DNA from 2 places in the Vibrio sp. 1069 genome. Region 1 is predicted to be linked to the other one. Evidence: predicted binding sites of a transcription regulator. Region 1 holds the regulator's gene; the other holds the start of a gene.
What was found. Region 1 encodes PurR, which represses purine synthesis genes. Its sites were predicted from a motif close to TNANGNAAACGTTTNCNTNA; they were not measured.
Positions count from the first base shown of each region.

Region 1 (14,983 bases):
GCTTCATGGACCGTGTCGTTGGTTTTATGGTTTCACCTCTACTTTGGAAAAAAGTGGCTCGTGGCTTATCTGCTGGTCGAGTGCAGTCTGTTGCGGTGAAATTGTTAGTTGAGCGTGAGCGTGAGATTAACGCGTTTGTACCAGAAGAATTCTGGGACATTCATGCGAATACGAAAACGAAAGACAAAGCGGACTTTAAACTGCTTGTTGCTCAGAAAGACGGTTCTGCGTTTAAGCCAGTTAATGAGGCAGAAACCAAAGCAGCGATGTCTGTACTTGAGAATGCAAGTTACGAAGTATGTAAGCGTGAAGACCGCCCTACAAAGAGCAAGCCTTCAGCACCTTACATCACCTCTACGCTTCAACAGGCAGCGAGTACACGCCTGGGCTACGGCGTGAAAAAGACCATGATGCTAGCTCAGCGCCTCTATGAGGCCGGTTACATCACTTATATGCGTACTGACTCGACTAACCTAAGTGCCGAGGCTGTGGACGCTGTACGTGACTTTATTGGTTCTGAGTTTGGTGATAAGTACCTGCCAGCGAAACCATTGACGTACGGTAGCAAAGAAGGGGCACAGGAAGCGCACGAAGCGATCCGTCCTTCAAATGTGGGTGTTAAGGCGGAAGACCTGCAAGGTGTCGATGCTGATGCGCACAAACTTTACGCTTTGATTTGGAATCAGTTTGTAGCGTGTCAAATGACGCCAGCAGAATACGATTCAACAACCATCAGCGTAAAAGCGGCAGAATACACGCTTAAAGCGAAAGGCCGTATCCTTAAATTTGACGGCTGGACTCGTGTACAGCGTCCAATGGGCAAAAACGAGGATACAATCCTTCCAGCGGTACAACTTGGCGATAAGCTAAGCTTAGAGTCACTTGACCCTAAACAGCACTTTACAAAGCCACCTGCGCGCTACACTGAAGCAGCACTGGTTAAAGAGCTGGAGAAACGAGGCATTGGTCGTCCGTCGACTTACGCATCGATCATTTCTACGATTCAAGATCGTGGCTACGTGAAAGTTGATCAGCGCCGTTTCTACGCTGAAAAAATGGGTGAAATTGTTACTGACCGCCTTGATGACAGCTTTAACGATTTGATGAACTACGACTTTACTGCGCGTATGGAACAGAAATTGGACCAAATCGCTGAAGGTGAAGTGAACTGGAAAGCTGTGTTAGACAACTTCTTTGCTGATTTTACTGGCGATCTTGAAAAAGCGGAGCTGGATGAGTCAGAAGGCGGTATGAAGTTAAACCACATCGTCATGACGGATATCGAGTGTCCGACGTGTAGCCGTCCAATGGGCATCCGTACTGCTTCGACAGGTGTGTTCTTAGGCTGTTCAGGTTACGCGTTACCACCAAAAGAGCGTTGTAAGACAACCATCAACTTGGGTGACGAAGAAGGTATTATTAACGTTCTAGAAGAAGACGTTGAAACCGCAGCTCTTCGTGCTAAAAAGCGTTGTCCGATCTGTGAAACAGCGATGGACGCATACCTGATTGATGACAAGCGTAAGATGCATGTTTGTGGTAATAACCCGAACTGTGAAGGCTACCTTGTTGAATACGGCGAGTTCAAAGTAAAAGGCTACGATGGTCCAGTTGTTGAATGTGACAAATGTGGCTCTGATATGGTGCTTAAGAACGGTCGCTTTGGTAAATACATGGATTGTACGAGCGAAACGTGCAAGAACACTCGTAAGATCTTGAAGAATGGCGAAGTCGCGCCCCCGAAAGAAGATCCTGTTCATTTCCCCGAGTTGCCATGTGAAAACTCAGATGCGTATTTCGTACTTCGTGATGGTGCTTCAGGTCTATTTATGGCGGCAAGCAACTTCCCGAAATCGCGCGAGACACGTGCTCCTTTGGTTGCTGAACTGGCACGTTTTGAAGAGCGTTTACCTGAGAAGTTCAAATACCTAGCGACCGCACCGCAAGAAGATCCTGATGGTCGTCCTGCAGTTGTACGCTTTAGTCGCAAAACAAAAGAGAACTACGTTCGTTCGGAAGAGAATGGCAAACCATCTGGTTGGACAGCGCTCTTTGTTGACGGTAAGTGGGAAGTCACTGATAAGCGTAAAAAAGCGAAAGCATAAAAACGTACGATCTAAGTAATGTAAAAAGGCAGCGATATCGCTGCCTTTTTTGCGTTTTGTTTTTGCGTAAAGGCCACTGTGTTGTTCGTATAGATCTTTGCTGCTTTGACTGAGTTTTGCTGACGCGAGAAGATCCCAGTATCAATATTTCGTAGTCGCTGATGTATTTTTTATGTAAAAAATATTCGTTGTAACTTTCATTTTGCATTCACATATTTGTTATACATTGGGCTAAAAAATCGGCGGTGTAGTGAATCCGTTCGTAAATTGTTTTCACAATGTAATCGTTTGCTTTTCCATGTGTGATCTAGATATCGTCTTGAGTACGCAAGAGCTGTATGGTACACAGAATGGCGTATTAAAAATTGTAATTTAGAACCCGCTTAGATAATTTATTACAAAAATTAGTGCAACTGTGTGCATTGTTTGCGTCAAAAAATAAGGAAAGAGTGGACGTTGCATACTGGAAGTGCCGTAGCTTTTTTATCCGTGTTGTAAGAGTTCACAGAAACTCAGAGACGGTTGCTAAATGTATTCGCTTGACTCCCCGAGTATGACTCATTCAAGCGAGTACCAAATCCAAGCTATAACGATATGGAGAACAACAAATGGCTGGTGTTTTGGGAATGATTCTTGCTGGCGGTGAAGGCTCTCGTTTGAGACCTTTAACGGAATCTCGCAGTAAACCTTCGGTACCGTTTGGTGGTAGTTATCGATTGATCGATTTTGCTCTAAACAATTTTGTTAATGCGGATCTGATGCGCATTTACGTCCTAACCCAATTTAAATCTCAATCTTTATTCCATCACTTAAAAAAGGGGTGGAACATCAACGGCATTACAGACCGCTTTATCGATCCTATTCCCGCTCAAATGCGTACTGGTAAACGTTGGTACGAAGGGACGGCGGACGCGATCTATCAAAACCTGCGTTTTATGGAGTTAGAGGAACCAGAGCAAGTTTGTATTTTTGGCTCTGACCATATCTATAAGATGGATATCAAACAAATGCTGAACTTCCACTCAGAAAAGCAGGCTTCTCTGACGGTATCTGCATTGCGCATGCCACTAAAAGAGGCGTCGCAATTTGGGGTTATCGAAGTGGATAGCGAAGGCCGTATGATTGGCTTTGAAGAAAAACCAGCAAATCCGAAGTCGATTCCTGGTGACCCTGATTACGCTTTAGTTTCAATGGGTAACTATGTTTTTGAAGCTCAGGTACTGTTCTCAGAGTTGGTCGAAGATGCGGATAATGAAGCTTCATCACATGATTTTGGAAAGGACATCATTCCAAAGATGTTCCCTAGAGGTGATGTGTTCGTGTATGACTTCAGTACCAACAAAATCAGTGGCGAAAAAGAAGAGGTGTACTGGCGTGATGTCGGAACTATTGATGCGTACTGGCAAGCGCATATGGATCTGCTAGAAAAAGATGCACCATTTTCGCTGTACAACCGTAAATGGCCATTGCATACCTACTACCCACCATTGCCACCTGCGACATTTACCGACTCTGATAATGGTCGTGTGCAGATAATCGATAGTTTAGTGTGTAATGGCAGCTATGTTAGAGGCTCAAGAATCGAAAAGTCGGTGCTTGGTTTTCGCAGTAATATTGCTTCTGCTTGCGATATCAGCGAATGTATACTTCTTGGTGACGTAAAAATTGGCGAAGGATGTGTTTTACGTCGTGTGATTGTCGACAAGGATGCCGATATTGCTCCTGGTACTCAGATTGGTGTGAATCTTCAAGAAGATAAAAAACACTTCCACGTGTCTGAGGAGGGCATTGTTGTTATTCCGAAAGGAGCTCGAGTTGGCTACTAACAACTTATCTATTCTGTTTGTAGCTTCTGAGGTTGAAGGACTCATTAAAAGTGGTGGCTTGGCAGATGTTGCCAAGGCACTACCGGAAGCCCTTCAAAACCTACAGCAAGACGTAAGAATTACCATCCCTGCGTACAGCAGTATTGATAAACTCGCAGACGCAGAAGTTGTATTAGAAACAGAATTAACATCATGGCCGCATACGGAGTATCGAGTTTTGCGGCTCATGTTAGGTCAAAATCCTGTTTACCTGATTGATTGTCCGCCGTATTTCAATCGACCATCAATGTATGCGGAGAACAACCAAGCGTATACTGATAACGGCGAGCGCTTTGCGTTTTTTAGTGCAGCATGTCTCGATATGTTACCCAAGCTCGCCTTTCAACCTAATATCATACACGCGAACGATTGGCACACAGGTCTTGTTCCATTTTTGCTCAAGCACAGGTATGGCAATGATCCGTTTTTTGCTCATACTAAAAGCGTCATTTCAATTCACAATGCGGTCTTTAAAGGCGTATTTAGTTATGAAGACGTGCAGTGTTTGCCAGAGTTTCATTGTAGAAACGTTCCCGATGCTGCGGTGAGTGCAACGCATATTACGATGCTTAAAGCTGGTGTAATGAATGCAGATAAGATAAACGCGGTTAGCCCTACGTACGCAGAGGAACTAAAAACAGAGCTTGGCAGTCACGGCATGGCTTGGGAGTTTCAGCAACGTGCGCAGGACTTAGTCGGCATCTTGAATGGTTGTGATTACAGCGCTTGGAATCCGGAAACGGATACCTACTTGCCGGTTAATTACTGCGCCGACCAGAAAAGTATGTCGCAAGGGAAGAAAGCTTGTAAAAAAGCATTACAACAAAGACTAAATTTGCCCGAAAAAGATGTAGCTATGTTCGGTATGGTTTGTCGGTTGACCCAGCAGAAAGGCGTTCATTACTTGTTGCCTGCTTTGGCCGATTTTTTGAAGCACGATGTTCAGCTAGTTGTCGTTGGGACCGGAGACCCTGTTCTTGCCGCTCAGTTACGAGAGGTTGCCGCGCAGTTTTCTAGCCAATTTGCCTTTGTAGAAGCGTATGACAATGAACTTGCGCATATCGTTGAAGCGGGTTCTGATTTCTTCTTGATGCCTTCTGAGTTTGAACCATGTGGCTTAAACCAAATCTATAGTATGGCTTATGGGACATTACCGATAGTACGCGGTGTTGGTGGCTTGAAGGACAGCGTTAGCGATTATGATGTAAACCCATCTGAAGCAACGGGGTTTGTTTTTTTCGAACCGACACCGCAGGCATTGTTGTTAACGATGCTAAGGGCACTGTTGCTCTACGCTCAAAACGAGCCTGAAGTGAATAAAGTACAGTTGCACGCGATGCAACAAGACTTTTGTTGGCAAAAGGCCGCAGAATCTTATTTGCAGCTTTACCACTCAGCGTTAGTTTGACTTAAAATTGTAACGAAAGGCACCGAATGAGGTGCCTTTATTATCTTGAGTAAGGGGAGTGTGGTAGGATGGCTTTTTACTCAATAGCACGATCTTTTTGATACTCAATATGACCCAGCCGCTACTTTTTCATAAAACCTATTTGCACCCTACTAGTAATGAGTGGGTTGTATTTGTGCACGGTGCTGGTGGTAGCTCTTCTATCTGGTTCAAGCAAATTAAAGCTTACAAGCAACACTTTAACTTATTGCTGATCGATTTAAGAGGTCATGGAAAGTCAAATCAGTTACTTAAAGAGCTCATTGCTAGCCGTTATACCTTTACGGAAGTTACCCAAGATATTTTGAAAGTATTGGACCATTTAAAGATCCAATCCGCTCATTTTGTCGGTATGTCGCTTGGTACTATTATTGTTCGAAACCTTGCTGAATTGTCATCAGAGCGCGTACGTTCGATGGTGCTCGGCGGTGCTGTCACAAGGCTTAACACTCGTTCTCAGATATTGGTGAAATTAGGTAATTTTTGTAAGCATATCCTACCGTACATGTGGCTCTACAAACTGTTCGCTTATATTGTTATGCCTCAAAGAAGCCAACGAGAATCTCGCCACCTTTTTATTCGCGAAGCCAAGAAGCTTTGCCAAAAAGAATTTAAACGTTGGTTTATTCTTGCCGCTGATGTAAATCCGTTAATGAAATATTTTAAAGATCGAGAGTTACCCATTCCGACTCTTTACTTAATGGGCGACAGGGATTACATGTTTATTAAACCTGTCAAAGAAATGGTTGCAGCACATAAGCTCAGCATTCTACGAGAAATCCCGAATTGTGGTCATGTATGCAATGTAGAGCGTCCAGAAGACTTCAATCAACACTCCATCGAGTTTATTAAACAGCAAGCTGTATGTGCTTAAAACTGAGTGCATCCACTGAATAGGAGAGCCGCTATAGCTCTCCTAGTTGATATCCACATTGCCAACATGCACCAAATTGCCCTTCGTTTATTTCATGACATTTTGGGCATTGCCAATCTTGATACTCATGCCTATCGGATTGTTTTCGATATGCTTTTACTATTTCTTCAGCTTTCATCTTTTGTGCAGTGTCAAAAAGCCACACATAAGGATCGGTATCATCACCAAACGGCAGTTCTCCTTTTAAGCCGAAAATACCTTCTCCACGAACTTCACAGTAAATTTGTTCCACTTTAAGCAGCTCACATACAATGTGTGCTTCTGCTGGGTTTTTAGCGATAAATATTTTCATCAAAATACCCACTTCACCAATTACGAGTTTTGCTGACTTGGTGTCGGCCTTACTTTATTCATAACCCATTTAGTGATGATTGGAAATAGTCCCAATAGCGCAAAAGACGCTAATACTGCGGGTGAAACAATGCCCGATAGGCTTTCAATTGTTGCTAATTGAGTACCTGCATTCAGATATACGGCTGTGCCTGGCAGCATACCTATTTGGCTAGTGAGATAAAATCTACCTACAGACATCGGCGTTAAGCCCATCAGTAAGTTGATTAGAAAGAAAGGGAATACAGGGATTAGACGCAAGGAAAATAGATAAAAAGCTCCGTCTTTTTCGACACCTTGATTAATTGCGTTGAGTTTATTTCCGAATTTGTTTTGTACCCAGTCACGCAATAAGTATCGGCTGCTCAAGAAGGCCAGTGTTGCCCCCATAGTGCTAGCGAAAGAAACCAGTAGCAAGCTTGTCCAAAAACCAAATAAGGCTGCACCAAGTAAGGTGACTACTGCCGCTCCTGGGATAGAAAAAGCGGTAATTGCAATGTAGGTAAAAAAGTAAATCGCAGCCGAGAATACAAAATTCTGATCGATGTATGTAGTTAGTGCTTCTTGTTGGGCTTTTGCATTCTCTAAGGTTAAATACTGGCCAAAGTTAATACCTAAAAAGACGATAGCCGCTAGTAGGATGAGACCTAATATCAGTTTCTTATTCATAATTTTGATTCCAATTTGGGATATATGTAATAAGACAGTAGGAAAACCGAAAAAATTTCACAAAAAAACCGCAGATTAGACTGCGGTTTTACAAGATAGTTTTTAGGCCGACTTTTATTGGAGGCCGTTCATCAACTCATCTCGGCGAGCTTGAGGTACCACACTCCAATGAGTGCCGTTGATAGCCCCTTCTAGTGCCCATAGCAACTCAATGTTGACGGTTGCAGAGTGCGTATCTCTTATCGCTTTATAGGCGTTAAGCGCACCTTCCTCTTCAAGCTTCTCTACGGATTCGATGCCGGCTTTTTTTAGCATGCGCTCGGTAGCCAGTCGTAAGTTAGGCAAATCTTTCAAACGGTTAGGCTTTGTACTTGCTTGCTGTTCTTTCTCAAGCTTTGCCTTTTTCAATGATTGATTCGCTACTTCGATTAAGCGTTCGCTTGATTCCCATAAATCGCTGGAAATAGCGTAGTACTTTGTAACGACTGGAAAGCCACGTTTTTTATAAACGTAAGGCTTTAGCCCTTGTTTCTCGAAGTCAGATGAAGTTTTTTGGTCTGCTCTGATATGAAGCTGATTGTTTACCACTAGTGCAAACATTGTTTCATCAGCGAATAGTCCGAAGCCACCAAACATTGAGCGCGACTTGATATTACCAAGTGCCTCAAATAGCTTCATAGAGTCTTTGAGTATCGGTTTATCCATGTTTTGTTATCTCGGTGTAATTAATATTACGCCACCAAAAGTCAGGTCCGAGAGAGTAGCAAACATGCGTAAAAACAATGTCATTACAGAGTAAAGTCATTGCTTACACACTTGCCATCGGTAACCCCGCTACCTTCCATATCGTAATATGGTTCAGGCCGGAGGCTTTGCGTCCCACTCTTTCGAATGGTTTGCCCTGTGCGTGACACAATGAGCATACTTCTTATATTGAATTAACATCACGGTTTAGCGTTAAAAGTGTGATTTCGGTTCAATAAAAATGATAGATTGAATGCTCTATTTTGCATATGGAAAGGTGCAAATTGGCCTTTGAAAAGGAGTTCTTAATATATATTACATTTATATAAAACAGGGAGTTAACGTTAGTCAATTGTTATTAGAGTGGTGTGAAGTATTAGAGAATGCTTAATTTTTCCAAAAAAATAAGCGCCCCTGTAGAGCGCTTATTTAACACGGTTAAATACAGTGAAATTTAGTTCATTTTTTTCACAGTATTTCGAATTACAAGCTCAGGTTGCATCTCGAAAATTCGTTTTTCGTGTTCTTTATCTTTGATACGCTCAAGTAGAATTTCGAATGCATTTTTACCAACACGACGTTTAGGTTGGTGGATAGTCGTTAGCGGTGGAGAGAAGTATTCCGCAAGCTCGATGTTGTCGTAGCCGATCACTGAAATATCTTCAGGAATTTTGATCCCGTTTTGTTGCAAGCGGCTCATTAGGCCTAGAGCCATTGTGTCGTTAAAACAGAATACCGCCGTCGGGCGCTTGTCCATTGCGGTAATTTTATCTGCAACTAATACGGCCGTATCACATTCAAAGTTACCTTCAAGGATCCAGTCTTCATTTACAGCTAGGTTCGCTTCGCTCATTGCGCGACGGAAACCTGCAATGCGCTCTTGGCAAGCAAGCTTTTCAAAATGACCGCTTAGACAAGCGATATCCGTATGACCATTGTCAATCAGATGTTTGGTTGCAATGTAGCCACCTTCTTCTGAGTTATCCATGATCTTGTCTGCTTGTGAGCTCTCTGGGCCCCAATCCATGACCACTTTAGGAATGTCCGCATGACGGTCAAGCATCTCTTTTAGTTCTTCGGTTAAGTCAGAACACATCACTAGGATGCCATCAACGCGCTTTTCAGCCAGCATACGAATGTAATCGCGTTGTTTTTCGTAAATCCCGCCTGTGTTACATAAAATCAGAGTATAGCCTTGGCGGTAACAGTAGCTCTCAACGCCATCAATCACTTCTGAGAAAAATAGGTTAGTTGATTGAGTTACTAACATGCCAATCGTACGAGTTGAGTTGCATTTTAGGCTGCGTGCAACGGCACTTGGCGCGTAATTCAGCTCGTCAACGGCTTTCATTACTTTTTCTTGCGTTGCTTCTGCAACGAAACGCGTTTTATTGATAACGTGCGAAACTGTCGTAGTGGAAACGCCGGCTAAGCGAGCAACGTCTTTTATCGTGGCCATAAATGGTGTCCTGTATCGAGCTACTGAAATATGTCGTATTGGATGTACCTGATGCTCTAATGGTTTCACACCTAGCAATATAAAATTGGCGCTAAGTGTCTCGGCAGCGGTTGATCCAAGTGCGACAAAAGGGTACGTAGCAGCATCGGTCGATGAATTTTATCTTTTTTCTATCTGATGAGAAATTGCCATCAACCTGTTAAGAAAACACAAAAACCGCTATATTTCAGCGGTTTACATATAAATCATATTTAATCGTTTGCGCTCACATTTTAGCCCTATGTGAACTGACTAGCAATGTTTTCAGCAAGAGATTTGTGTATTTGAAGTCACATTTTGACTGCTAAATAACCAAGCGTCTTTGCGCTAAGTTAAGGCAAACGAATATTATACCCAAGTTACTTACAATTGGTCACTTTCAGGCATACAGGAAGCCCGATAGGCAGGCTCCCTAAAAATAGGCGGCAATTATTCACCAAGAAGGTAGGCGCTGTCTAGTTTACAAAATGCAACTAATAGTTTCGCGACACTCGAGTAAAATCCAAATTCGTCGAATTGTTTACATTTGTCTGAAAACTGAGGTAACCAAGACATCAATTGTTGCTGGATAAAGTCGTTTTGTTTAACGAAGGCTTCTTCCATGTGTTTTTCTTGTTCAAGCTCGTTTGAGCGGATAATCATGTTCCCGAGAAAGTCGAGCTCAACGGCTAAGTGATCCGCAGGTTCCTTTAGGTTTTCGTCTACTTGAACGCCAAATTCAGCCATCAACTTTTCCATTTCCTCAGCTGGCTTGTCATTCAGTAAACCTGATTCACCAATGTACATGGATGCGTAAGGAAGAGCGCCGTATTTTTCTGTCTTCAAAAACAGTTCACAAAAGTCAGCTGCAAGCTCTAGTTGTGCATCTTCACGATCTTGTAACCGATTCAGCGCATCAACTAGGCTATCAACGGCTGGTTTTAGCGACTCATTTTCACCTAAACCTGCGAGAAAACTGCGAATTTCAACACTGTGATAGGCTTCCAATTCTTTCTCTGTTAGTTCTTTTGCGAACAAGCTCGAAAACCACCAGTAAATTTCAGCGCGTTTTTCATTAAAAGCTTTCACTTCTTGCATTTTGGGCTCCTGAATGATGCTTCAAGTCATGCATCACAAAGTCAATTAGGGATATCCCCTAAGTGTAATCAATTAAAATGAATAGCAGTAACTATAATTGTTATGTTTTATGGTCAAAAATGACCGTTTATTAATAGCAATGGGCAAGCTTGTTTTGAATCAATAAAAACGCTAAATCTTGCGTTTTAATGTATCTATGACTAGAAATGTTACTAGTTATGAATAGAATACGTCTTGGATAATAAGAAGACAGAAAAGTGGTGTAAATGAGCTATCACGTATTAGTCGTAGAAGATGATGTTGTAACTCGTAGTAAGCTTGCGGGATATTTCCAAAATGAGGGCTACCAAGTCAGCGAAGCAGAGAGTGGCGCAGAAATGCGTGAAGTTTTGCAAGCGGGCGATGTAGACCTGATCATGCTGGATATTAACCTGCCTGGTGAAGACGGCCTGATGCTTACTCGTGAGTTACGTAGCCAATCGGATATTGGTATCATATTAGTAACAGGACGCACGGATAGCATTGATAAAATCGTAGGCCTAGAAATGGGTGCTGACGATTATGTGACAAAACCTTTTGAACTGAGAGAGCTGTTAGTTCGCGTTAAAAACTTGCTGTGGCGTATTTCAGCAGCGCGCAGTGGCAGCTCGAAAGCGAATGAAACCAGTGAAGAGCACATTGTGCGCTTTGGGGAGTGGACATTCGACATTCAACGTCGCGCACTTAGCCGCAACGGTGAGCCAGTAAAACTAACTAAAGCAGAGTATGAACTTTTGGTGGCATTATCGTCTTATCCTAACCAGGTGTTAAGTCGTGAGCGTATTTTGAACATGATCAGCCATCGAGTGGATGCGCCGAATGACCGCACCATTGATGTTCTTATTCGACGTATGCGCGCAAAAATGGAGTTCGATCCTAAGAACCCACAGATTTTTGTAACGGTACACGGCGAAGGCTATATGTTTGCTGGTGACTAGTTGGAACATAACTCAATCGTAAAAAGAAAAAGGAGAGCTTCGGCTCTCCTTTTTTGTGGCTTCAAGATAATACTAGTTTGCTTCAACCATTGGTGTTTGGCCGACAGTATCACGCAACCTTTGCCAAATACTGCCCAAGTACTCATGCCAATAAAGCTCTGTTTGTTCTAAGTAACGCGCTTTAGGTGAGTATTTATCCCAAGGTTGACTTATCTCGCTAATAGCTAAGAAGTTGGTCGGGGCTGGGATTGGTTTAATGCCTGCTGCGTTGAACTCATACAATGCACGGCTCATGTGACTCGCAGAAGTGACTAACACAATCTCCTTTTGTTGAACGAATGCAGCCGCTTGACGCGCCTCTTCCCACGTATCTTTCGCATCTTCTAATAAAATGATATCGGATTTCGCGACTCCCAACGCAAGGGCAACGTTCGCCATCATTCGCGCGTGGCTAATTTCAGATCCGCCAGCATAGCCGGATAAGATTAATTTCGCGCCTGGATACATTCTTAAAATACGAATGCCCTCAGTTAAGCGCATTAATGCTGCACGGCTTAACTGCGAGGTGGGTGGAATTTCGTCATCGATAACATGACCATTCCCTAAAACCATCACGTAGTCGATGGTGCCAGAAACTGGCAAAAAGGCTTTATGCTCTCGCTCTAACGGCATAAGAAGCTTGGTTGAAACAGGTTGGAAGGCAACAAGAAAAATGCCAACAAAAGAGAATAGAACAACGAAGCAGCCAGTTTTACGTTTTGTAGTAAAACTAATGAGAGCAAGACCCAACAAGCCTATCAGCAGCAATGCCGGAAGGGGCATAAGCATGGCTGACACTACTTTTTTCAGCTCAAACATACATAAATAGTCCGAAAAAACATCAATTGATAATAAAAATGAGGGTATCCCTCTTTATTCCTGCTTTCCTTGTGCCAGAATAGCGGCACAATCCGTTATGATAACTCAGCAGAAGTGACAGAAGACCGCAATTTCGACGATATCGCCCACAAATTTGCAAAAAATATTTACGGCTCCGATAAAGGGGAGATCCGCCAAATCATTGTGTGGGAAGATTTTCTACAGATTCTAAGTGAATTAGATGCTGACCAGCAACCCCTAGAAGTGTTGGACGCTGGTGGTGGTTTGGCACAAATGTCGCAAAAGCTTGCTAAGCTCGGACATCGAATCGCTTTATGTGATCTATCTTCGGAAATGCTGCAGTTGGCTAAGCAGGATATTGAAAAAAACGGTTTGCTTGAGCAGTATCGCCTGATTCATTCGCCTGTCCAATCCATCGGTGAACATATGGATGGACAGGTCGATCTGGTTATGTTCCACGCTGTGATGGAGTGGCTGGTTGATCCTAAGGCCGCACTTGAAACAGTTCTTGAACAAGTAAAACCGGGAGGTATCGCATCAGTCATGTTCTACAACCACCACGGTTTAGTCTATAAAAACGTGGTTTGTGGCAACATTCCTCATATATTAGACGGCATGCCTCACCGAAAAAGATTTAAACTACAGCCGCAAAAAGGCTTAAAACCTGAAGAAGTCTACCAGTGGATAGAAAATTCAGGTTTTAATATTTGTGGCAAATCTGGTATTCGCTCATTTAGTGATTACATAGGCAATATGGAATACATGGGTGATTACGAGTTTGAAGATGTGTTGGCGCTAGAAAAACAACTTTGTCGACAAGAGCCATACCTCTCATTAGGCCGCTACATTCATGTGTGGGCTAAAAAGAACGATAAACAGGAATAACAATGAGTGAGATGACTCTCAATGCTGCAGAGCAACCAATCGATGAGCTGGTTGGCTGGGTTAAGCAGCACGATTTCTCGTTGAACCTGACCACAGAGCGATTGGCATTTTTGATAGCCATTGCCGTACTGAGTAATGAAAGGTTCGATGAAGAACTGGGTGAAGGTGAACTGCATGATGCATTTGCCATCGTCACTCGACTATTTGATGAGACCGGCGAAGCCTCCGCTTTTCGTGCGAACAATGCGATCAACGAGATGGTTAAGCAGCGTCTTATGAGCCGTTTTGTCAGTGAGATTACTGACGGAGCGAGCATTTACCGCTTGTCGCCATTAGCGATAGGAATAACCGACTACTACGTGCGTCATCGTGAGTTCTCAAAACTGCGTCTATCTATCCAGCTATCCATGGTAGCGGATGAAATGGCGAAAGCGATTGAGGCAGCACAAAAAGGTGGCACACCGGGTCACTGGAAGAAAAACGTATACGGTGTTTTAAAATATTCTGTAGGCGAAATCTTCGATCAAATTGACCTCAACCAACGTGTTATGGATGAGCAGCAACAGTCAGTGAAACAACAGATTGCTGACCTGCTTAACAAAGACTGGCGCGAAGCGATCAACAACTGTGAAGCACTTCTGTCAGAAACATCAAGCACGTTGCGTGAACTTCAAGATACGCTGCAAGCCGCCAGTGATGAACTGCAAACTCAGATCCTCGATATTCAAGAAATTGTTTACGGTGACCCTGAGCTGGAGTTTATCGAAGAAGCCTTGTTTGGTCTGCAAATGAAGCTGGACCGAATCACAAGCTGGGGCCAGCAAGCGATCGACCTTTGGATTGGTTACGACCGACACGTGCACAAGTTTATTCGTACTGCAATCGATATGGATAAGAACCGTGCGTTTAGCTCGCGTCTGCGTCAATCTGTCAAAGATTACTTCGATGCGCCTTGGTATCTGACTTATGCAGATGCGGAGAGGCTTTCTGACCTTCGTGATGAGGCCCTAGTACTGCGTGATGACGAGGTAACGGGTCAAGTTCCGATGGAAGTAGAATACGAAGAGTTTCAACAAGTCAATGATGAGCTGTCTGAACGAATTGGTGACATGCTAAAAGCGCATAAAGATCAAGGCACACCAATCGATTTGAGTGTGGTACTGCGAGATTACCTTGCACAGCACCCTTACACTCATCATTTTGATTTAGCTCGCATTATCGTCGATCAAGCTGTACGTCTAGGGTATTCAGAATCGGATTACCAAGCGATTCAACCAGACTGGAAAGCAATCAACGAATTTGGGGCAAAGGTACAAGCGAATGTCATCGACCGATACTAATGAATACATGTCAGAGAATCTGGCAAAAGCAATTTCTAACCCTCTGTTCCCAGCGCTAGACAGCATGCTTCGAGCAGGGCGTCATATCTCAAGTGAAGATCTAGACAACCACGCGTTGCTGTCGGATTTCGAACTTGAGCTTTCTTCTTTCTACCAACGCTACAACACCGAATTGGTGAAAGCGCCAGAAGGTTTCTTCTATCTTCGTCCTCGTTCAACGTCTCTGATTGGCC
Region 1 covers NZ_JAWOWP010000001.1:87,517-102,499, forward strand. Annotated here, with positions in the region: gene topA (type I DNA topoisomerase) at 1-2,105, shown strand, start outside; gene glgC (glucose-1-phosphate adenylyltransferase) at 2,714-3,931, shown strand; gene glgA (glycogen synthase GlgA) at 3,921-5,378, shown strand; gene R7040_RS00385 (alpha/beta fold hydrolase) at 5,488-6,291, shown strand; gene R7040_RS00390 (DUF2007 domain-containing protein) at 6,323-6,643, opposite strand; gene R7040_RS00395 (TVP38/TMEM64 family protein) at 6,664-7,350, opposite strand; gene R7040_RS00400 (TfoX/Sxy family DNA transformation protein) at 7,465-8,055, opposite strand; cyclic di-GMP riboswitch class I at 8,172-8,261, opposite strand; gene purR (HTH-type transcriptional repressor PurR) at 8,549-9,553, opposite strand; gene torD (molecular chaperone TorD) at 10,022-10,669, opposite strand; gene torR (two-component system response regulator TorR) at 10,936-11,646, shown strand; gene elyC (envelope biogenesis factor ElyC) at 11,719-12,504, opposite strand; gene cmoM (tRNA uridine 5-oxyacetic acid(34) methyltransferase CmoM) at 12,619-13,410, shown strand; gene mukF (chromosome partition protein MukF) at 13,413-14,750, shown strand; gene mukE (chromosome partition protein MukE) at 14,731-14,983, shown strand, end outside.

Region 2 (14,983 bases), on a different contig from region 1:
AATAGGAAAAACGATCTCTTTCACTGTAGTTTGTTCTAAGTCTTTGAAGCTTTATGAGTCGCGTGCAAAGAAAAAAGCGCAGCTGGCGCCGCGCTTTTGATTAAGCTGCTTTGATAACTTTGGCCGGAACACTCGACATCATTGCTGTCTTCTCAACCAATGTCATTGCTGGCGCAACTTGCTTTGCCTTTGGTGCAGTAGTAAAGCCACTGCGGCGGCGCATTGCACTAGTATTAGTGTGTGCGAACCTGACTGTTGTTGGGCGCATTAATTTACCTAACTGTCAGGCATATCCATTGCCGATGTAATGGCCTGAATCATTATGAGCTAGGCTCCAACAAGATTGAAGAATCACTCTTCTGGCTCTCGCCAATCCAGTTAATGAGTCAGGAATACCGATATGCATGCATATCAAGTGTAAGATTAGCATCCTTGTAATAATTGGTCGATAGTTGAGCAATTGAATTGTTTAGATTTTGTCATTTTGTCGCGATGTTCGAGGCAATTTTTGTTTGATCCCACGATCAGCAGTAGTAGTATGAGATCTCGATGAAGGAGGTGCCTATGTCATTTTTGAAGAAGACACTTGCCAGTTTTGGGATTGGGAGCGCGAAGGTCGACTCAATCTTAAACCAAGACGTGCTATACCCAGGTCAAAGTGTGGATGTGTCTATCCATGTATATGGTGGTGCGACTGAACAAGCGATCGACAACATTGATTTAAAACTCTGTTGCCGCTACATCGCAGAAGCCCCTGATGACCGTGGTGCGCGAGAAGGACACAGCATGCGCCGAGTACCTCAAACTCATGTGCTTGCTAAGTGGAGTCTCCCTTACGCATTTACCATCCATTCCGGCGAAGAGCGTACCTTCGATGTTAAGCTCGATGTGCCTTGGAACACGCCTATCACCATTGGTGATGCCAAAGTATGGTTAGAAACCGGCTTAGACGTTGCCGCTGCTTTGGATCCGACTGATAAAGACATCCTCACCGTTCGACCTGATCCACTGATGGATGCGGTACTATCTGCATTTGAAGCGCAAGGTTTACGAATTCGCCAGGTGGAATGCGAGGAAGTGAAAGGATTCGATCTACCATTTGTGCAAGAGTTTGAACTGGTGCCAACCGACGGACCTTACCACGGCGTGTGGCGCGAATTAGAATTTGTTGCCCACCGCAGTGAGCAAGAGCTCAAGTTGTGGTTTGAAGTTGACCGCACACGCAAGGGGCAAGGTGGCATGCTCGCGAGCTTACTGAGTAGTGGCAAACTCAAGCGAGAGCTGACCATTCCTGCCACGACTAAGCCAGATCAAGTTGGCGAACTGGTACTCAATTATCTCGATCAAACTACTGCCGTTCATGAGTCTTAATTTAAGCTTACACGTGTAAGCCTAATGTGCCATACTAGAGCAAATTTCAAACTCTAGTATAGGCGCATTGATGTCCGAGCTGCAGAAACCTCAATACAGTCAACGTGAAGAACTGGCCAATACCATCACCCACGGTATAGGGATGATTTTTGGTATTGTTGGCTTGATACTGCTGTTAGTTAAAGCCATAGACCATCAAGCTGACACTTTAACGCTTACCAGTATGGCGATTTATGGTGCGAGTATTATCGTGCTATTTTTGGCCTCGACGCTCTATCATGCGATCCCTCATCCCAAAGCGAAACGTTGGCTAAAAACCTTCGACCACTGTGCTATTTACCTTTTGATAGCAGGCAGCTATACCCCTTTCTTGTTAGTCAGCTTAAGAACACCTCTAGCATTTGGGTTGATGATCGTTATTTGGAGCATTGCGTTGATCGGCATCATCATGAAAGTTGCGTTCGTCTATCGATTTAAAAAGCTTTCTTTGATGACGTATTTAGTGATGGGATGGTTATCGTTGATTGTGATTTATCAGTTGGCGATCAACTTGGACGTCGGCGGACTTACACTGCTTGCTGCTGGTGGAGTTGTGTATTCACTGGGCGTGATTTTCTACGTTGCGAAGCGCATTCCCTTTAACCATGCGATTTGGCACGGCTTTGTTTTGGCTGGCTGCGTGTGCCATTTCTTTGCGATTTATTACTTTGTTGAGCCTATCTAGCCGATAGGCTCAACAAAGAATATTAAACACGTATTAGCGAGTTTTTACCTCTAGCACTTTGGCAGAAAACTGGTATTGCTGTGATTGCGGTACAGCCAATTTAATGCTCTTACCTTGTTCCGCTTGCTGTGGTCGCAGGTAGGTATCCGCCATGCGCTTGATGGATTGCCAAACCGTCACGTTTTCTTTTGCCAGTTGCTGACCAGACATATCAAACACTTGCACCTCAACTTCCACTTGAATGACAGATTGAGAGCTTTGGTTAGTGATTGATGTAGGCAAAATAAGCTCACCGCTTTGATAGCTTGCTGAACCAATCAATACATCCACACCTGAATCTGATAGCTGCATGGTTGGCTTTTTGGCGTTTACCACCACGGTCGTGCCAACGGTTTTCGTTACCACTGGAATTGTCGCAATCGCAGGAGCTGCGATTGTTTCAACTACGCTTGCTGTTGTTTGTGTCTCCGTCGCTTGCTGCGCCGGTTTTTTCATGACGTATTCCCAGGTAAAGTCATCGTTCAACTTCACTTCTCGACCATCGGCTAAAGTGATGACCTCGGCGGCGTATGTGGATGAGGCGGCAAGTAGGGTCGCCAGAGTAATCCATGTTTTCATTGTTATACCTTTTAATTAGAGTCTGCTTAGCGGCGCCAAAACGCAGGAAAGAACAGTACAAGAATAGTCAGAATTTCCAAGCGGCCCATTAACATCCCAAAGCTTAAGAGCCATTTGGCAGTATCGGGCAGAGGCGCGAAGTTGCCTGTCGGGCCAATCACACTACCCATACCAGGGCCAACATTGGCAACGGCGGTGATTGAGCCAGAAATACTGGTCACAGGGTCGAGGCCAAGAGCACTTAAACAACCCGCGATAAAGATAATGGTGATAAAAAACATCAAGCCAAATGCCACCACTGAGCGAACAATATCATCATTCACCGGTCGCTGGTTATAACGCTGTACAAACACCCCTGAAGGGTGAATCAACTTCATCATTTGTTTGTTTAGCAGCGTCATCGCAATTTGGAAGCGGAAGATTTTGATCCCGCCAGACGTTGATCCTGAGCATGCTCCCGCCATCATTAAGAATGCGAAAAGAGTAGTGGGTAATGCGCCCCATGCGGTGAAGTCTTCTAAGCCAAAGCCAGTTGTGGTGACGACAGAGACAATATTAAACATCGACACTCGCAGGGCATCCAAAATGGTGTACCCATCTCGAATCACTAGCCAAGCTGAAATCACTAAGCTAGAGAATACGAACAGGTACGCAAATCCTCTAACTTGAGCGTCGTTAACCAACACATCAATACGGCGTTTACGTAACGCGGCGATAAAGAGCAAAAACGGCAAACCACCTAAGAACATAAAGGTAGTGGCCACCCAATGTGCGCCATTAGAGAAGTGGTTCATTGATCCATCAGACGTAGAGTATCCACCCGTCGATAGCGTAGTAAAGGCATGGTTGATTGCTTCGAACAGGTTCATGCCGGTGATCAAGTAGCCCAAAATACATAGGCCTGTTAGCATCAAATAAACCGCTACGATGTTTTTGGCGACCGTTTTCGCTCTTGGACTACTTTTATCCGACCAATCTGATGATTCGGTTTGGAATAGCTTCATACCACCGACATTCAGCATAGGTAGCACTGCTACCGCCATCACGATAAAACCAATGCCACCAAGCCACTGTAAAATAGAGCGCCACAACAATATACTCGGCGCCATGTTGTCTAGGCCACTGAGCACCGTTGAGCCCGTCGTGGTGATACCCGACATCGTTTCGAAGTAGGCGTCGGTGAAGCTGATGTGGTTGATAAACACAAATGGCAAGGCGGCAAACGCACTCGCGATGGTCCAAACCAAACTGGTGATGAGGAACATATCGCGTACGCTGAGTTTGAACTTGGCGGTTCGACCTATCGTTAGGCAGATGAAGGCGGCAAGGTGCGTGATCACAACGGCTTGGGCGAAATCGAGGAATCCCCCCGTACCGGTAAAGAAAGCGACCAAAGTCGGCACGTACATAAACAGGGCCAGTTTGGATAAAACCAGCCCGATAACAAACAGTACGGGACGTAAGTTGACCATAGGAAAATCCTAGAGGAAGAATGGACTCGGCTGGAATAGCGCTTCGACGTCTGATACGTATTTTTTGTTGACCAGGAACATCACCACATGGTCATCCTGCTCGATGACCGTACGGTCGTGGGCAATAAGAACTTCTTCGCCACGAACGATAGCACCAATGGTGGTCCCAGGTGGAAGTTTTATATCTCCAATCGCACGTCCAACCACTTTAGATGTACTTTCATCACCGTGAGCGACGGCTTCAATCGCTTCCGCAGCGCCGCGGCGAAGTGAGGACACGTTTACGATATCAGCGCGACGAACGTGCGTTAGCAAGGCTGAAATAGTGGCTTGCTGAGGTGAGATTGCTACATCAATTACGCCGCCTTGTACCAGGTCTACATAAGCGCCACGTTGGATCAGCACCATCACTTTTTTAGCGCCCATGCGTTTTGCCAACATTGCAGACATGATGTTGGTTTCATCTTCGTTGGTCAGCGCGATGAAGACGTCGACTTGGTCGATGTTCTCTTCCGAGAGAAGCTCTTGGTCTGCCGCATCACCGCAGAACACGATGGTGTTTTCTAGTTGCTCAGAGAGCTTTTCTGCACGCTGGTAGTTACGCTCAATCAGCTTCACGCTGTAAGTTTGCTCTAGGCGTTTAGCCAAGCTTGCGCCGATGTTACCCCCGCCAACAATCATGATGCGGCGGTACGGTTTTTCTAGACGCTGAAGCTCACTCATCACTGAGCGAATATGATTACTTGCTGCAACGAAGAACACTTCATCGTCGGCTTCAATAATCGTGGTGCCTTGTGGGCGAATCGGGCGACCCTGGCGGAAAATAGCCGCCACACGGGTATCGATGTGCGGCATGTGCTCACGCAAAGCAGACAGCGCATTACCCACCAGCGGGCCACCATAGTAGGCTTTCACCGCCACTAGGCTGACTTTCTGTTCAGCAAAGCTCACCACTTGCAGCGCGCCTGGGTATTGGATCAGACGTTCGATGTAGCTCGTGACGAGTTCTTCTGGTGCGATAAGGTGATCAACAGGAATAGCGCCAGATTTAAACAGGGCTTCTTTTTCTGCCAAGTATTCTGGAGAGCGAATACGTGCAACGCGGTTTGGGGTATTGAATAGAGTGAACGCGACCTGACAGGCAGCCATGTTGGTTTCATCAGTGTTGGTTACTGCGACGAGCATATCGGCGTCTTGCGCGCCAGCTTCATGCAGCACGTCTGGGTGGCTCGCATGGCCATTGACCACACGCAGGTCGTATTTGTCCTGCAATTCACGCAGTCGGTCGGCATTATTGTCGACGATGGTGATGTCGTTGTTTTCACCCACTAGGTTTTCTGCCAGTGTGCCGCCAACCTGACCTGCACCAAGAATAATGATCTTCATACTCTTTTCTCGTATCTGAAAAAGGCGATTGAAATCACTTCAATCGCCCTATTTAGCATGCTGTTACGCGTGTGTTTTAGTTAGCACTGCGTAGTAGAAACCATCCATATCTTCTTCGCCTGGTAGAATTTGACGACCAGGCTGGTCGGGATCAGAATCCAGCAGTTGCGCATCCGCGGTACGTGCTAAAAACGCTTTTACTTGCTCCACGTTTTCTTGCGGTGTGATTGAACAAGTCGCGTAAACCATGGTGCCGCCGGGCTTCAGTTGCGTCCACATGGCATCAAAAATTTCACTTTGCAGCTCTGCTAATGCGGTGATGTCGTCTGCACGACGTAGCCATTTGATGTCTGGGTGACGACGAATCACGCCAGTCGCAGAACATGGGGCATCCAGCAAAATGCGATCAAATTGCTCGCCTTGCCACCATTCTTGTGGATTACGCGCATCACCGCAAACCACTTTTGCCTGAAGGTTGAGACGCTTCAGGTTTTCATGCACACGTTTCAAGCGTGTGTCGTCGCAGTCAATCGCGACCACTTCACTGCCTGACGTGCGCTCTAGAATGTGCGCCGTCTTGCCACCTGGCGCTGCACAGCAATCTAAAATCAGTTCGCCGTCTTGTGGTTTTAGATAGTTGATCGAGAGCTGCGCCGCCGCATCTTGGACCGAAACCCAACCTTTTTCAAAACCAGGTAGCTTCATCACGTCACATGGTGCGGCCAATTTTATGGCGTCCATTGCTTCTGTGTGTGGCGTGCTATCAATGTTTTCATTTTTGAGTAGCGTTAGGTATTCATCACGAGTATGGTGCTGGTGGTTTACACGCAGCCACATTGGCGCTTTTTGGTTGTTGGTTTCAACAATGCTTTCCCACTGCTCTGGGTAAGCTTCTTGCAGCAGTTTAAGTAACCAGCTTGGGTGGCCGTACTTGCCCGAATTGTTGCTGACCGCCATTTGGTCTAGCTCTTCTTGGTTGCGCTGGTAGTTACGCAATACCGCGTTGATAAGACCGCGCAGACGAGGGCCTTTCAGCTCTTTAGTACCTTCAACCGTTTCACCGACTGCAGCGTGCGCAGGAATACGCATGAAGCTTAGTTGATAAATGCCAACCAAAATAAGGTGATGGAAAACGCGTTGTTTGCCTTTTAACGGCTTATCCATCAATTGGTTTGCAATCATTTCTAGGCGAGGGAGGTAACGTAGAGCGCCGTAACAGATCTCTTGTAGAAGAGCGTGGTCACGTGGTCGTACGTTTTGTTGAGCCGCTGGAAGAGCGCTTGAAAGTGAGTGGCCCTTGTCGACGACAAGATACAAGACGTTGGCAGCCGCAGCGCGAACATTCATGATGAGTACCTTAAAGTAAAGGAGGGCATCTCTGCCCTCTAAAAGTTCGTATTATTGGTCTTTGACACTATTGTCTGGCTTTTTAAACCAGTTGGGTGCCAACTTCAAACCAAGATGCACGTGAGTTCAAAATATCTTGAACTGACATGGCTTTTTTACCCGGAACTTGCAGTTGTTCCAGTACCAGTGTGCCATTGCCTGTCGCAACATAAATACCGGTTTTATCTGCTTGCACAATCGTGCCCGCTGGCTTGCCACTGCTTTGTTCTGCCACACGGCTTTGCCATACTTTGATGCTGTTTTCAGCCGCTTCAAAGTGGCTCATTGGCCATGGGTTGAATGCGCGAACGCAACGCTCAATGTGTGCCGCGTCGTCATTCCAATTAATGCGTGCTTCTTCTTTGCTTAGCTTCTTCGCGTAGTTTGCAAGCTCGTCATCTTGCTTTACTGGCTCAGCTTTACCTGTTGCGATGTCTGCTAGGCAGTCAATCAGAGCATCAGGGCCTAAGCCTGCAAGTTTTTCGTACATAGATGCGCTGGTGTCACTTGCTTCAATCGGCAATGTTGCGATTTTCAGCATGTCACCTGTATCCAAGCCAATGTCCATCTGCATGATGGTTACACCTGTTTCTGCATCACCAGCCCAAATTGAGCGTTGGATAGGAGCTGCACCACGCCAGCGAGGAAGAATCGAACCGTGCACGTTAATACAGCCCAGTTTAGGCGTATCTAGCACGACTTGTGGAAGCAATAGACCGTAAGCCACAACCACCATGATGTCGGCGTTCAGATCAGCAAGCTCTTGCTTGGCTTCATCTGATTTGAAGTTTTCTGGCTGGTATACCGGAATATCGTGCTCAAGCGCGATGGTTTTCACTGGGCTGGCAGTAAGCTTCTTACCACGACCTGCTGGGCGGTCTGGTTGAGTGTATACCGCAATTACTTCGTGCTCCGAAGACAACAACGCCGCCAAGTGACGGGCGGCGAAATCCGGAGTACCTGCAAAGACAATACGTAAAGACTGACTCAAGGTAGGCTTCCTTCTAATTAAATTGTATCGAGATTAAGCGTTTTGCTGTTTCTCGTTAAAGCGTTTGATTTTCGCTAGCTTGTCTTGAATACGCTTACGCTTAAGTGGCGATAGGTAATCAACGAACAGTTTACCCATTAGGTGGTCTAGTTCGTGTTGAACGCAGATTGCTAGCAGATCGTCAGCGTCAAATGTGTATTCTTTGCCGTCGCGATCTAGGGCTTTAACCGTAACTTCAGCAGCGCGAGGCACAAGTGCGCGAGCACCTGGTACCGATAGACAGCCTTCTTCGATGCCGTCTTCACCACGCTTTTCCAGAATCTCAGGGTTGATAAGCACCATCGGCTCATCGCGAGTTTCTGAAATATCAATCACTACGATACGTTTGTGGATATCAACCTGCGTTGCAGCAAGGCCAATACCTTCTTCGTCGTACATGGTTTCAATCATGTCATCGACGATTTTTTGAATCTCAGGTGTCACCGCTTCAACAGGCTTTGCGACTGTGCGCAGGCGATCATCCGGGAATGTTAATACTTGTAATACAGACATATTCACTCGAAATATTGAACTGTGCCGAAACAGCACAAACCTTGTTGTCTCAATTCTAGACATTTTATAGCCTAAATGACAGCATCCTTGCACCAATTTCCATTCTGGTTCCTGCTTAATAGATCAAGGACGAGGGTCATGAATCGAATTTTCCGCAACGTTGCCAGTGTTACGTTGCCGTTACTTTTCTCTTTCAACGCTGTAGCAAATGTGGATGCGAACCCACTGACTGTTAAAGATGATGCGCCACAAACATATGTAGTTGTGAAGGGCGATACGCTATGGGATATTTCGGCCATGTACTTGGATAGCCCGTGGTTGTGGCCTCGTTTATGGCAAGTAAACCCAGAAATCGATAACCCTCATTTAATTTATCCCGGAGACAAGCTGTCTTTGGTGTGGATTAACGGTCAGCCCGTGTTGAGCCTAAAACCGGTTAAGAAGCTGAGCCCGAAAGCTCGCATCACAGAAAAGAAAGCCGTACCAACGGTCGCGGAAGGTTTGGTGATGCCTTACCTCAAATCGGATCGGTTGCTAGATAAAGATTCGTTGAACAGAGCAGCAAAAGTGATGGGTAGCAGCAAAGGCAGTAAGTATCTGACTGCAGAAGATGTGCTGTATATCAATGGCAATCAGACCGCGACAGGTTGGGCTATTTACCGACCAGTAGCTACCTTTTCGCGTGACGATGTGTCCGAAGAGATTACCGCGCTGCGTTTGATTGCCAAAGGCGAGCTCGTTGAAGCTTCGAGTGATTATTCAGGTTTGAAGCTTACATCGCAAATGCAAGAAATCCTACGTAACGATATCGCGTTGCCAAATCAATCGGTTGAGAATACTGACTTCACGACTACGTTCTATCCGCTGCCGTCGCCACAAGGCAGTTCTGCAAAGTTGCTAGGTAATATCGAAGGTATTCGCTTTAGTTCAACTAACCAAGTCGTGGTGATTGATAAAGGCACGTCAGATAATCTCAAGCAAGGCAGTGTGTTTGATTTAAAAGAAGACGCGCACCCAGTTTACAAAGACGGCGATGAGTTCAAGAAAGAGTTTGGCGTGCTTGATAAGAAAATTACTTTGCCTCAAAGCAAAGTTGGTGAGTTGCTGGTCATTCGTCCTTATGAGTACTTTAGCTTGGCACTGATCACTAACAGTACGAAACCCATTAACCAAGATATTTCGGTGGTGTCACCGTTGGCGGACGAATTAACCATCGATGAATCGACGAAATAACGATGATCTCGTTGCCTGGTTAAAACTGAGTTGTTTACCAGGCATTGGCGGCGTCAAAATGAATAAGCTACTGGCAAGAGACACGCCATGTAACATCGTAAACTTCTCTCCTGAACAGCTACAACAACTTGGGTTAACAACTAAGCAAATTCAAGCTTGGGCTTCAACAGATAAAGAAGTCGATGCTTGTTTAAGCTGGCTTGAGGCTTCTACAAACCATCATATCCTGACACTGACTGACCCGCGTTATCCACCTCAACTCAAACAAATCGTTGCACCGCCACCTCTACTTTTTGTTCAAGGAAACCCTACTTGTCTTTCTCAGCCACAAATCGCGATGGTTGGCAGTCGAAATGCGAGTATTGATGGATTACAGCATGCACGTCAGTTTGCTGCAGAGTTTGTTCAGCACGATTTTATTGTCACCAGTGGTCTCGCTTTAGGCATTGATGGTCATGCGCATGATGGTGCGTTGCAAGCGGGTGGTAAGACGATTGCGGTGCTAGGATCTGGCTTAGAAAATATTTATCCGGCACGTCATCGTGGTTTAGCGCAACGTGTTATTGAACATGGGGCTTTGGTGTCTGAGTTTCGGCCTAATGCCAAGCCGCGCCCAGAAAACTTCCCGCGTCGTAATCGTATTATTAGTGGATTATCGCTTGGTGTGCTGGTCGTCGAGGCGGCGAAAAAGAGCGGCTCGTTAATTACAGCTCGTTACGCGCTTGAGCAAGGTCGAGAAGTATTTGCGCTGCCAGCGTCAATCAATGCCCCCAATGCCTGCGGTGGAAACCAGTTGATACGTCATGGCGCTTGCCTCGTAGAAAAGACGAAAGATGTCTTAGATGAAATACAGTCCTTGCTTGATTGGTCTATTAATCAGAGTACCGATTTATTTTCTACGTTAAATGATGAAGAAGAATTGCCATTTCCTCAGCTGTTAGCTAACGTAGGAAGTGAAGCTACACCGGTTGATATTCTTGCAAACAGGACCAATATACCTGTCCAAGAAGTCATGATGCAGCTCTTAGAGTTAGAACTCTCTGGGCATGTCGTTGCGGTTTCAGGTGGCTATATTCGAAAGGGGAGGGGCTAGCTATGATGATGGATATACTGATGTATCTATTCGAAACCTACATCCATAGCGATGCAGAGTTACAGGTCGAACAAGACGAGTTGGAAGAAGAATTGCTTCGCGCTGGCTTCCAACAAAAAGATATCTATAAAGCCCTTGTCTGGTTAGAAGAGCTCGCAGCGCTGCAGCAAAGTGATACATCTTCTGCGATTTCGGCTTGTATCGCGTCATCATCGACTCGTATCTACACTGCGAAAGAGATACAGCGTTTGGATTTGGAGTGCCGAGGTTTTTTATTGTTCCTTGAGCAAATCAATGTATTGACGACAGAAACTCGTGAAATGGTGATTGACCGAGTGATGGGGCTAGAAACGAGCGAGTTTGAGCTTGAAGACCTCAAATGGATCATTTTGATGGTGCTGTTTAATGTGCCTGGTAATGAAAACGCTTATACGCTAATGGAAGAGCTGTTGTACACCAAAGAACAAGGGATTCTTCACTAACCCAATCTAGGCAAGTTCGAGTTTAGCTAGCAAGAACGCGAGCTTGTCTTTTGGTGTGTTTTTCACGAAACGGTAAGTATGAGTAGTAAAATCGACAACACCCTTTTCTCTGCCCATGAACACTCATTGGAACACGAGCCGTGTCCTAAATGTGGCAGCGAGTTGACCCTCAAACATGGCAAACACGGTCCCTTTCTTGGCTGTAGCCACTACCCAAGCTGTGATTACATCAAAGCCCTGCACAACAATGATGGACACATCGTCAAAGAGCTTGGCGTTCCTTGTCCAGATTGTGGTAACGAGTTGGTATTACGCCAAGGGCGTTATGGCATGTTTGTTGGTTGCAGTAACTATCCGGCGTGCCATCATATTGAGTCGATTAATCAACCTGAGCCAGAAAAGCAGTCGCAAGAGCACCACGCGTGCCCTGAATGCGGTAAAGGTCATTTAGTTGAACGTAAGACGCGTTTTGGTAAAACTTTCTACGCATGTGATAACTACCCTAAATGCAAATTTGCTGTGAACCTTGCTCCGGTCAAGGGGCGATGCGAAGAATGTGGTTTTACGTTGTTGGTGGAGAAGAAACTCGCCAGTGGTGTGAAATTGCAATGTGCCAACCGTAAGTGCCAGCACACTCAACAAGGGTAAATACATCAAAGGAATTAAAAAGGGTCGCATCGTGCGACCCTTTGTGGTTTTTGGGGCTAGATTTTAGCGTTGTGCTTGTTTCGCAAACTCGTGCACGGCTGGGAAAGCCTGTTCATCCAATACGTCTGCTAATGCACAAAGTTTACGATTAAGTTCGCCAGTGTAGTCACCACATACGTTGATGTGGCCCATCTTGCGACCCGCACGTTTTTCTTTGCCGTACCAATGAATGTGGCAACCATCCATCGCTAGCAATGCTTCTGGTAGTGTGTCTTCACCAAGAATATTAATCATCGAGGTTTCACGAACCAACTTCGTGCTACCCAAAGGCATGCCGCACACGGCGCGTAGATGATTCTCAAATTGACAGGTTTCTGCACCCTGTTGAGTCCAATGACCAGAGTTGTGTACGCGTGGTGCGATTTCATTGACTAGCAAAGTACCGTCAACATCGAAGAACTCCAGCGTTAGCACACCAACGTAATTCAAGCTGTTGGCAACGGCCGTGAACATCTGTTTTGCTTGCTCTTGCAACTCTGGTGCATCAATCGCAGTAGAAAGGCTCAATACACCATTGGTGTGGACGTTCTCTGCCAGAGGGTACACTTCAACGCTGCCATCTTTACCGCGAGCACCAACCAGTGAAACTTCGCGGTTAAAAGGGACAAATTCCTCAGCAACAATCGCTTGAGTTGGTGTTGCGGCAATGCACTCTGCCATCTCAGTCCAAATGTCGTCGACTTGAGAAGCTTCTTTTAAGCGCCATTGGCCTTTACCATCGTAGCCACCCAATGCACTTTTCAGAACCATTGGCATACCAACGTGTTCAATTGCGCGCTCAAAGTCTTCACGAGTTTCAATGACGTAGTATTTCGCGTTGCGCACGCCAGCATCATCAAGCAGTGCTTTTTCAATACGGCGATCACCACCTGCTTTGATGGCTTGCGTACTTGGTAGGAACTTGCCGCTCGCTTCGCAAACCTTGAGCACGTCATGTGGAATATGCTCGAACTCGGCAGTAATCACATCAACTTGCGTAATCGCATTTTCCAAGCCATGGCTAAGTACCTGTTGAGTTAAAGGGTGAACGACATCACCGCTGCTGACATCGTAAGCTGAAATTTGAATATTCAGTGGCGCACCAGCCAGAGACATCATACGAGCCAACTGACCCGCACCAAGAACCAGTACATGCATCTGATTAATCCTCTGCAGGGTTTGCATTTGCGAGAACTGTTTCCGTTTGCTCATTACGGAATGCTTCTACCTTCGCCATGATGTTTTCATCATGAGTGCCTAGGATTTGCGCAGCTAGGATACCGGCGTTTGCTGCGCCCGCTTCGCCAATCGCCAATGTACCAACCGCAATTCCCTTTGGCATCTGTACAATAGAAAGCAGTGAATCCATACCTTTCAGTGCACGAGACTGAACGGGAACCCCAAGCACTGGCAAACTAGTAAACGCCGCCGCCATACCAGGTAGGTGGGCTGCACCACCTGCGCCTGCGATGATAACTTTGATGCCGCGTTCTTTTGCGCCACTGGCGTAGTCAGCCAGTAATTGAGGAGTTCGGTGTGCTGACACGACTTTTGTTTCGTAAGGCACGCCAAATTGATCTAGCATGTCCGCTGCTAGTTTCATGGTTGGCCAATCGGATTTAGAACCCATGATGATACCGACTTTCATCTCAAACTCCTTTAAGCTGCAAAAATTAGGTGAGCTATAAATTTGTGCGCATTATACGGGGATTTTTATCTCAAGCAAACGTTTGCGTCTTGTTGTTGGCGCTATTGATACATTTTATAAAAAAATTGCTTTAGTGTCTGAGAATGAATATTTGTACACTTAGTGAAAACAACACAGTCAAACAAATAGGAAGTAATCGGTGGATAACTTTGAACAAGTGCTCAACGCACTCAAGCAAGGCGAAGTGATTGCCTATCCAACAGAAGGGGTTTTTGGTGTCGGATGTGATCCAGATAACCCAGAAGCAATTCAAAAGCTATTAGAGCTCAAGCAGCGTCCGGTAGAAAAAGGGCTGATTCTCATCGCTGCAAGTTACGATCAGCTCTTGCCTTATATTGATGAATCTCAGTTGACTGAAGAACAATTACAGACTGTTCATGCCACTTGGCCAGGCCCATACACTTGGATCATGCCAGCGAGCGATAAAGTATCCAACTGGGTTTCAGGGCAGTTTGATTCAATTGCGGTTCGTGTGACTGATCATCCTTTGGTGCAAAAAATGTGTAATGCATTCGGAAAGCCGTTAACCTCTACCAGCGCGAATCTTTCCGGCTTACCACCGTGTATGACCACGGAAGAAGTCGAAGAACAGTTGGGTGATAAGCTGGTCGCCATTCTTCGTGGCGAGACCAGCGGTCGTGATAAACCCAGCGAGATTCGTGACGCCAAAACTTCACAAATATTAAGACAGGGTTAACCCTGCTAGCCAGCCATCATTAGGTTTCACGTAATAGGTAATAACGTATGTCAGCGATCGATAAGCACGCCGTAAAGCAGTTCTTGATGTCACTTCAGGACTCCATTTGTCAGCAGTTAGAACAAGAAGATGGAAAGGCCGTCTTTGTCGAAGATGCATGGCAACGTGAAAAAGGAGAGCGTCTGGGTGGCGGTGGTCGCTCACGTGTTTTGCGTGATGGCCTTGTTTTCGAGCAGGGAGGCGTGAACTTCTCGCATGTGGAAGGGAAAGAAATGCCAGCATCTGCGACAGCGCATCGCCCAGAGCTAGCGGGTCGTCGTTTTGAAGCGATGGGTGTTTCTTTGGTTATTCACCCTAAAAACCCTTACGTACCGACTTCACACGCCAATGTCCGCTTCTTTATTGCAGAAAAAGATGGCGAAGACCCAATTTGGTGGTTTGGTGGTGGTTTTGACCTAACGCCGTTCTATCCATTTGAAGAAGATTGCCAATCATGGCACGACACTGCAAAACTGCTTTGTGCGCCATTTGGTGACGATGTTTACCAAGAGCATAAAGCATGGTGTGACAAATACTTCTTCCT
Region 2 covers NZ_JAWOWP010000014.1:2,302-17,284, reverse strand. Annotated here, with positions in the region: gene R7040_RS18505 (hypothetical protein) at 101-268, opposite strand; gene R7040_RS18500 (sporulation protein) at 565-1,371, shown strand; gene trhA (PAQR family membrane homeostasis protein TrhA) at 1,442-2,095, shown strand; gene R7040_RS18490 (DUF3157 family protein) at 2,129-2,713, opposite strand; gene R7040_RS18485 (TrkH family potassium uptake protein) at 2,740-4,185, opposite strand; gene trkA (Trk system potassium transporter TrkA) at 4,195-5,571, opposite strand; gene rsmB (16S rRNA (cytosine(967)-C(5))-methyltransferase RsmB) at 5,635-6,918, opposite strand; gene fmt (methionyl-tRNA formyltransferase) at 7,001-7,948, opposite strand; gene def (peptide deformylase) at 7,982-8,500, opposite strand; gene R7040_RS18460 (LysM peptidoglycan-binding domain-containing protein) at 8,639-9,733, shown strand; gene dprA (DNA-processing protein DprA) at 9,717-10,826, shown strand; gene R7040_RS18450 (DUF494 family protein) at 10,829-11,308, shown strand; gene R7040_RS18445 (type I DNA topoisomerase) at 11,387-11,956, shown strand; gene R7040_RS18440 (5-(carboxyamino)imidazole ribonucleotide synthase) at 12,020-13,153, opposite strand; gene purE (5-(carboxyamino)imidazole ribonucleotide mutase) at 13,158-13,643, opposite strand; gene R7040_RS18430 (L-threonylcarbamoyladenylate synthase) at 13,843-14,400, shown strand; gene hemF (oxygen-dependent coproporphyrinogen oxidase) at 14,448-14,983, shown strand, end outside.
Region 2: purE (5-(carboxyamino)imidazole ribonucleotide mutase) is a predicted target of PurR. The motif match lies at 13,714-13,733, and genes of this name have one in related genera.